Regions from separate parts of the Mesorhizobium sp. P2_F5 genome, predicted to be linked through region 1. Evidence: predicted binding sites of a transcription regulator. Region 1 holds the regulator's gene; the other holds the start of a gene.

Evidence for each region. The regulator LexA, encoded in region 1, represses DNA repair genes until DNA is damaged. The targets are predictions, from matches to a motif close to TGTTCNNNNTGTGTTCNG.
Region 2: a site for LexA is predicted at 2,233-2,250, ahead of AC1DYO_RS26345 (DNA recombination protein RmuC). Genes of this name have one in related genera too.

What each region holds. Positions count from the first base shown of each region.
Region 1 is NZ_JBFUEY010000018.1:120,366-124,784, reverse strand. It holds gene kynU (kynureninase) at 1-1,041, opposite strand, end outside; gene AC1DYO_RS22740 (GntR family transcriptional regulator) at 1,208-1,987, shown strand; gene lexA (transcriptional repressor LexA) at 2,201-2,962, shown strand; gene AC1DYO_RS22730 (ComEC/Rec2 family competence protein) at 2,956-4,419, opposite strand, start outside.
Region 2 is NZ_JBFUEY010000023.1:40,871-45,289, forward strand. It holds gene truA (tRNA pseudouridine(38-40) synthase TruA) at 1-60, opposite strand, end outside; gene AC1DYO_RS26330 (GNAT family N-acetyltransferase) at 191-697, opposite strand; gene fmt (methionyl-tRNA formyltransferase) at 694-1,644, opposite strand; gene def (peptide deformylase) at 1,649-2,179, opposite strand; gene AC1DYO_RS26345 (DNA recombination protein RmuC) at 2,283-3,533, shown strand; gene AC1DYO_RS26350 (class I SAM-dependent methyltransferase) at 3,537-4,349, opposite strand.

The DNA of each region.
Region 1 (4,419 bases):
GAGGAACGACACCTGGCTGCCACGCTGGCTGCCGTCGCGAGGACTTTCCAGTTCAAGCCCATAGGCGCCGCATCTGGCTTCGACGAGCTGGATAAACAGGTCGGTCAGCGCGATGCTCTTTTTGCGCACCGCCGCCATGTCGACATCGTTCCAGATATCGAGCGCGCCCTTGAGCGCCCGCATCGACAGCACCGGCTGCGTTCCGCACAGAAAGCGGCGGATGCCGCTGCCGACGGCAAAGCCCTGTTCGAAGGCAAAGGGCCGCGCATGGCCCCACCAGCCGCTGAGCGGCTGGTGGACATCGCCATGGTGGCGCGCGGCAGCGTAGATGAACGCCGGCGAGCCCGGGCCGCCATTGAGGTATTTGTAGGTGCAGCCGACGGCGAAATCGGCATTGGCACGGTCAAGTTCGACCGGCAAGGCGCCGGCGGTGTGGCAGAGATCCCAGATGATCAGCGCGCCGGCGTCATGCGCTTTGCGCGTCAGCGCCGCCATGTCGCGCAACTGGCCGGATTTGTAGTTGACGTGGTTGACCAGGATGACGGCAACTCTGTCGTCGATCAGCTCCTCGATTGCCGTCGCGTCGACGCCCTCCAGCCGCAGCCGCGTTCCCGGCCGGGTCGAGGCCACGCCTTCGGCCATATAGAGGTCGGTCGGAAAACTGTCGCCCTCGGCAACGATGACCGACCGATCCGGCCGCATGCCGAGCGCGGCGTGCAGCAGCTTGTAGATGTTGATCGAGGTTGTGTCGCAGACCACCGTCTGCCCGTTGGCCGCACCGATCAGTCGTCCGAGCTGATCTCCGAGTTCCACCGGCATGTTGAACCAGCCTGCGGTGTTCCAGGCGCGAATGAGATCCTGCGCCCATTCCCGCGTCGCGGCCTGCTGCAGTTCGCTGAAGACGGCTGGTGACGCGGCGCCCAGCGAATTGCCGTCGAGATAGATCACGCCCTCCGGCAAGACAAAGCGTTCACGCATCGAGCGCAGCGGATCAGCGGCATCCATCGCTTCGATTGCAGCGAGATCGGGTGTCATGCTCATGATCCGGTGCCCTCCGTGGACAAACGCACTCGGCGGAGCCTGCCCGCCCAAACATGCCGGCGATCTTGAGCGGTCCTCCGGAAGCTGTCAAACATTATATATAATTTACGCAATGAAAGGCTTTGATATATAATCATCAGCCGAGCAATCTGTCGGATTGGTCACGATGCTGGATGACGAGCAGTCCTCGAAGACGGAAGCGGCCTATCGGCTGCTCAGGCGCGATATTCTTGCGACCCGGCTGGCGCCTGCCGCGCCGTTGAAGCTGAGCACGCTGCGCGGCACCTACGGTATCGGCTGGACGCCGCTGCGCGAGGCGCTGTCGCGGCTGGAGGCCGAACGGCTTGTGACGGCCATCAGCAACCGTGGGTTTGCGGTCGCTCCCGTCTCTCGGGCGGAGCTCGAGGACTTGGCGCGCGCACGGCGGGTGGTCGAACTGCCCTTGCTGGTGGAATCGATCGAGAAGGGCGACCGTCAGTGGGAAGACGCGATCGTTGCCACCCATTATCGTCTCTCACGGTGCGGGTCCGTTCTCGACGATCCCTCGGATGACACCGTCGATGCATGGTACGAAAAACATGATGCCTTCCATGCGGCGCTGCTCAGTGCCGCGACATCCAGCTGGCTTCTGCGCTTCAATGCGACGATCTCCGACCAATTGCATCGCCATCACCGCTTTCTGGGACTGGCCCCGACGCTGCGCGCGGCTGCCGGCCGCAAGGATGGACACCAGAAGGCCATGGAGGCCCTGCGCGACGCCGTGGCGATCGAACACCACACCGCACTGATGGAAGCAGCCCTTGATCGCGACGCCGAACGCGCGAAAACACTGATGACCGTTCACATCGGCTACACGCTGCAGGTCTATGCCCAGAGTGAGCCGGGCGGCGCGGTTGATGCGGCGCAACCGCACCCGAAAAAGAAGCGGCGATCGGGCAACGCGTGAACTAGCCGATGGCGCGACCCTCAGCGCTTTGGCTTCGTTCAACACCGTTGCCGGCAAACGAGCGCAGGCTGCCTGCCGCGCGCCGACGTATGCTGAACAAAACGTCAACACATTCATTAAACTTTAAATGGTTGCGGAACACAACTGGAACAGATAGTGTTTGTTCTGGGTTTGTTTTTTCCGATTCTGGTTTCAGAACCCGTGGGGGCCGCGATGCTGACGCGCAAGCAACATGAACTTCTGATGTTCATCCATGAACGCCTGAAGGAGAGCGGAATCCCGCCGTCTTTCGACGAGATGAAGGAGGCGCTCGACCTCGCTTCGAAGTCCGGCATTCACCGCCTGATCACGGCTCTCGAGGAGCGCGGTTTCATTCGCCGGCTGCCGAACAGGGCGCGCGCGCTGGAAGTGCTGCGGCTGCCCGACTCGATCGCGCCCGGCCTCAATGCGGCGAGGAAGTTTTCGCCAAGCGTCATCCAGGGCAGTCTCGGACAAGGCGGCCAAGGCGGTGTGGGGCAAGGCGGTCTCGGCCGCCAGATCAAGCCGGGCTCGTCGTCGCGTTCGATGTCTGCCGGCAATGACGATGCGGTTTCCGCGGTGTCGATCCCGGTGATGGGACGCATCGCCGCCGGTGTGCCGATCGACGCCATCCAGCACCAGACGCATTCGATCTCGGTGCCGCCGGATATGATCATGGGCGGCGAACACTACGCGCTCGAGGTCAAGGGCGACTCGATGATCGAGGCCGGCATTTTCGACGGCGATACGGTCATCATCCGCAATGCCGACACGGCGAGCCCCGGCGAGATCATCGTGGCGCTGGTCGACGAGGAGGAAGCGACGCTGAAACGCTTCCGCCGCAAGGGCGCCTCGATCGCGCTGGAAGCCGCCAACCCGGCCTATGAGACCCGCATCTTCGGTCCGGACCGGGTCAAGGTGCAGGGCAAGCTGGTCGGGTTGATCCGGCGCTACTGAGCCGGCTCAGGTTTGTACTTTTCGCGCTGCTTGTAAGGCGGCAGACCACGCGCTTCGCGTGAGAAGCGGCGTTGCTCGTGCCAGGGGCGATACGGCTTGTCGACGGCAAAGCGGATCGTTGGCGCTGTCGCGGCCGATTGTGGATCGAAGAAGACGGCGGCACTCCCGTTGCGTGCAAGCTGTTTCTTCGTCACGACCAGCACCAGCGGGTCGCGGCACGGATTGTAGGCGGCGGCATCGTCGATGACGATCAGGCTCGCAAAAGCACAAGCCGGCCGAGCCGCGTTGCGATCCTTCGCCAGCGCGATGATGGCGCCGGATGGATGCCGCGCAATGCAGAGATCGCCCCTGCAATAGAAGGGCGCGCCTGGCGGCAAGTCGAGCGGATCGAGATCGAACCGCGTATCTGTTGCCTCGAAAATCTCAGGCGGGATAATGGTTTCGGCTCTCAGTGCGCGTTTCCAATTGTCGGTGGTGAATTCGTTCGAGCGTTCGCGATTGAGAGCGAGCTCGCCGCCGCCGATCGGCATGGCCACCAGATGCGCATCTTCGGAAATGAGCACGTCAGGCGTGCGCACCTGCGGCACCGTCAACAGGCCGGCCAGTGCGAAAGGCACGGCTGCGAGCCGGAGCCAGGTAGTCGCCATGGTGGCGATAACGAGGGCGACCGCCACTAGCAGCACCGAGCGGATGGAGATCAGCCCGACGGCATCGACCGGCGAGCGCTCGGAAATCCAGGCCGATATGGCGATCATCGCCGTCAGGCCCTTGCCCATCACATATAGGAATGGCCCGTCGGCGCCGAATGGCATGGCCAGCGCGCTAAGCACGGCAAAGGGCATGACGATCAACGACACGATCGGCATCACAGTGAGATTGGCGAGCAGGCTGAGCGGCGACACGCGCTGAAAATGCCAGATGGCAAACAGCAAGGTAGCACTGCCAGCGATAATCGAGGTCATGGCGAGACCGCCCATGGCCAGCAGGAATTTTCGCGACAGGAAGCTGACAAAGGAGCGTTTCGCCGGCGGCGGTCTCACCTTGTCGGCGCGATAGTCGGCCCAGCCGGCATAGGCGCCGACAAGCGCGGCGGTTGCGGCAAACGACATCTGGAAGCTGGGGCCGACCACTTCATGCGGCGACACCAGGATGACGGCGATGGCCGAGATCGCCAGATTGCGCATGGTGAGCGCCGCGCGATCAAACAACACCGCGACAAGCATGACCGCCAGCATGATGAAGCTGCGCTCGGCGGCAACCACGATGCCTGAAATGACGAGATAGGCAGCGATGGAGACAAGCGCTGCGGCGGCCGCATATTTCTTCACCGGCCGGCGCGAGGAGAAATCCGGAAACAGCGCAAAGGCGCCCCGCAGCAACGCCATGATGGTGCCGGCAACCAGCGCCATGTGCAGGCCCGAAATGGAGATGATGTGGTAGATGCCGGTGCGCCGCAT
Region 2 (4,419 bases), on a different contig from region 1:
GTGTTGCCAGCCGGCGAAGAGGCTGCCGTCATATTCGATATCGAGACGAAAACGCGGCATGGGCGATCTGCACTCGCCTAGAGCCGGAAGATTTCAGGTCGATTCGACCCGAAATCTGAACCCGGCTCTAGGTCAAAGAGATAGAGCATGATGTCGTCCGAAAACCGCTTCACACTTTTCGGCATCATGCTCAGGCGGCGAGTGCGGTAAAGGCCTGGGCGTAGACCAGTTTGCCTTTTTCGGGTGCGTCACCCCAGGCCAGCGCCTGCAGCGCTTCGCCCTGGTACTCGCTCTCGAAGTTTTCGGCGCGCGCATGGTTGTAGCCGAAGCGGCCGTAATAGGCCGGATCGCCCAGCACAACCGCCAGCGTCTCGCCGGAATCCCTGAGGCGGATATGCGCCTCGCGGATCAGCGCACCGCCAATGCCGGAGCCATGGAACGAAGGTTCCACCGCCAACGGCGCCAGCGCCACGGCTGCAAACTGCTTGCCGCCGTTCTGGACGAACAGCCGGGAAAACAGGATATGGCCGACCACCTGGCCGTCTTCTTCCGCCACCAGCTCGACAACGGCGTCGCCGCCGGTGACCAGCGCGTCGACCAGCCCGGCCTCCGCCTGCTGGCCGAATGCGTGTTCCTCGACGAGGCGTATAGCCTCGCGGTCCCGCGGCGTCGCGCCGCGTATCGACATCATGCTCATGAGAATTTCATTCCTTTTTCGATTTTGGCCCCGCGCAGAAACTCCTGCGCGGCAGCGGGCCTTCCGCCCGCCCGTTGAACTTCGACCAGCCTGACCGCGCCTGCCCCGCAGGCGACCGTCAGTCGGTCATCGAGAATTCCTCCCGACTCGCCCATACCTTCAGAAAGCGTGCCTTCAGAAAGCGTCGAGCGAAGCAGTTTCAGCCGTTCTGTGCGGCCGCCAATGTCGGCCTCGCACCAGGCCCCAGGGAAAGGCGACAGGCCGCGAATGTGATTGTGGACCTCGCCAGCCGGCCGCGTCCAGTCAATACGCGTCTCCGATTTATCGATTTTTCTGGCGTAGGTCACCCCGTCAGTCGCCTGCAAGGCTGATGCCAGCGTATTTGTCTCCAATCGGGACAGCGCTTCCACCATCAGGGCAGCGCCAATGTTCATCAAGCGGTCGTGCAGATCGCCGGCCGTCATATCGGGTCCGATGGCGCACTTTTCAACCAGTGCCACCGGGCCGGTGTCGAGACCCTCTTCCATGCGCATCACCATCATGCCGGTCTCGGTGTCGCCGGCCATGATGGCGCGCTGGATGGGAGCTGCACCACGCCAGCGTGGCAAAAGCGAGGCGTGGCCGTTGATACAACCGAGCCGCGGAGCCTGCAGAATAGGCTTAGGCAGCAGCAGACCATAGGCGACAACGACGGCGATATCGGCCTGCAACGCCCGGAAAGCGGCCTGCTCCGTCTCGCCTTTCAGCGAAGTCGGCGTGCGCACTTCGATGCCCAGCCGCTCGGCCTCGCGCTGCACCGGCGACGGTGTCAGCTCCAGCCCGCGGCGGCCCGCGGCGCGTGGCGGTTGGGTGTAAACGGCTGGTATCTCGTGCCCGGCTTCAGCAATCGCGCGCAGCACCGGCACCGAAAACTCCGGCGTGCCCATGAAGATGACGCGAAGCGGCATCTTCCTATCCCACCAGCTTGCCCGGCGCCTTGTCCTTGGCGAGCTTCTTGAACTTCTTGACCACCATATCGCGCTTCAGCTTCGAGATGTGGTCGATGAACAGAACGCCGTTGAGGTGGTCAATCTCGTGCTGCAGGCAGGTCGACATCAGGCCCTCGGCCTCGATCTCCTGCAGCTTGCCGTCGCGATCGAGATATTTCACCCGCACCGAAGCCGGCCGTTCGACCTCGGCGTAATAGTCCGGGATCGACAGGCAGCCTTCCTCGTAGACCGAGCGCGTGTCGGCGCTTTCGAGGACTTCGGGATTGATGAAGACATGCGGCGCCGGCGCCTCGTCTTCCTTGGCGAGATCGATGACCAGCATGCGCAGCGGCTCGCCGATCTGGATTGCGGCGAGCCCGATGCCCGGCGCGTCATACATGGTCGCCAGCATGTCGTCAGCCAGTTTGCGCACGGACGCGTCGACGCGTTCGACCGGTTTGGAAACCTGGCGCAGGATCGGATCGGGAAGGATGATGAGCGGCTTGATCGACATGGCGTCTCACCTAAAACGTCGCAGGAAAAGCGTCAACCGGTGCGGTTGGCGCCCGTTCACGTTTTGATCTGTGCCAGGGCGGCGAATCGGCTATGCTTGGGGGATGAACGATCTGAGCACCATCCTTTCCGAACCCGTCGCCCGGCTCGGGGCCACGACCATCACGCTCGGCCATGCGCTGGCGTTCGGCGCGATCGTGTTTCTCGGCCTGTTCCTGGCGCTTGTCGTTGCGCTGTGGCGGTCGGCCAAGGCGCGCACCATCGCCGCCGCGGAAGCTGCAGACCACGCCCGCGACGCCGAGGCGCGGATGGCCGGCATTTTGCAGAGCCAGGCCGAGATGCAGGGCCGCATGGGCGCCATCGCCGACGTGTTCGGCGCAAGGCAGGCCGAACTCAACCAGTCGATCGGCCAGCGGCTCGACGCCATGACCGGCCGCCTCGGCCAGACCATGACCGAACAGACTAAATCGACACATGAGAGCCTGGCGAAATTGCAGGAACGGCTGGCGGTCATCGACACCGCGCAAGGCAACATCCAGTCGCTGGCCGGCCAGGTCGTGCAGCTTCAGGCGATCCTGTCCAACAAGCAGACGCGCGGCGCTTTCGGCCAGTCGCGCATGGAGGCGATTGTCGCCGACGGCCTGCCGATGGGCGCCTACGAATTCCAGGCGACGCTGTCGAACGGCAGCAGGCCCGACTGCCTGGTGCGGATGCCGAACGGCGCGCCGCAGCTTGCCATCGACGCCAAATTTCCGCTGGAAGCCTGGAATGCCATCCGCGCCGCCGACGGTGCGGAACTGCAGAAGGTGGCGGCCCAGGCTTTCCGCCGCGACATCGAAATCCATGTCCGCGATATCTCGGAAAAATATTTGATCCAGGGCGAGACGCAGGACACCGCCTTCATGTTCGTGCCGTCGGAATCGGTGTTTGCCGAAATCCACGAGAATTTCGACGCTCTCATCCAGAAGGCGCACCGCGCCCGTGTCATCATCGTCTCGCCGTCGCTGTTGATGCTGTCGATCCAGGTCATCCAGGCGATCCTCAAGGACGCCCGCATGCGCGAACAGGCGCATCTGATCCAGGGCGAGGTGATCCGGCTGATGGAGGATGTCGCGCGCGTCGACGAGCGGGTGCGCCGGCTGCAGACGCATTTTGGCCAGTCGGCCAAGGACATCGACGAGATACTGGTGTCGACGTCGAAAGTGACCCGGCGCGGCCAGAAGATCGAGGCGCTGGAGTTTGGCGAAAGCGAAGCCGAAATGCGCGGCGGACCCGCCAAGGCCGAAGCCGGGGTGCGGGTGGCGGATTCCAAGACGGGCCAGCTCAGGCTCCGTGTCGTAGAAGGCGACGATTAGAGCTTAGACCGCTGCAACGATTACGTGTGCCTGGATTTTTGCCGCAACCTCGCCGCTGCCATGTTTGACTGCAATCACGGACGCGGCATGATTGGTTGCAGCTTCCAGTTTTCCCGGATCCCTGGCCTCGATCTCGGTGCGAAGAAGCGTTCCCTGGCAATAGGCAACCGCCGGAAGCCGCGGCGAGGATGCCCGGCTTTGCTCGGCTCTCGTCTCGATCATCACACGGGAGAAACCTGCGCCTTCCAGCTCGCTGCGGATCAGGGCCGTGTCATGGTAGCCGTGCGGCGTGCGGGCGAGAAATCGTGGCGGATCGACCGGAAAGATCTCCGCAAGAGCGTTCGTCACGTCATTGGCAAATACATTCTCTTCGATGCGATCCCAAACGTTGAACAGGAAATGGCCGCCGGGCTTCAGGACCCGCTTTGCTTCGCGATAGCCGGCGGTGCGGTCGGGAAAGAACATCGCGCCGAACTGGCAACAAACGAGATCGAAGGTCGCATCTTCAAACGGCAGCGCCAGAGCATCCGCCTGACGCCATTGGATGCGACTGTCGGGAGCTTGCCGCGAGGCCGCGTAGTCGAGCATCGGCTGGTTGAGATCGGTCACGACATAGCTTGCGCCAGGAGACAGTTTGGGCGCCAATGCGCGGGTGACAACCCCGGTGCCGGCGGCGACTTCCAGGACGGCGCCGGGTGACAGGGACGCTGCCCGTCGTGCGATATCCGCGGCGAACGGCTCGAAAATCAACGGCACCATGTAGCGGTCGTAGTTTTCCGGAATAGAGCCGGCAAAGATCTTGTCTGTTTCCAACATCGCTACCACCCGCCATCCGTTTGATGGCGAGCCTAGCACATCATCGTCTGGTTTGGGCTGCGTTTAACCG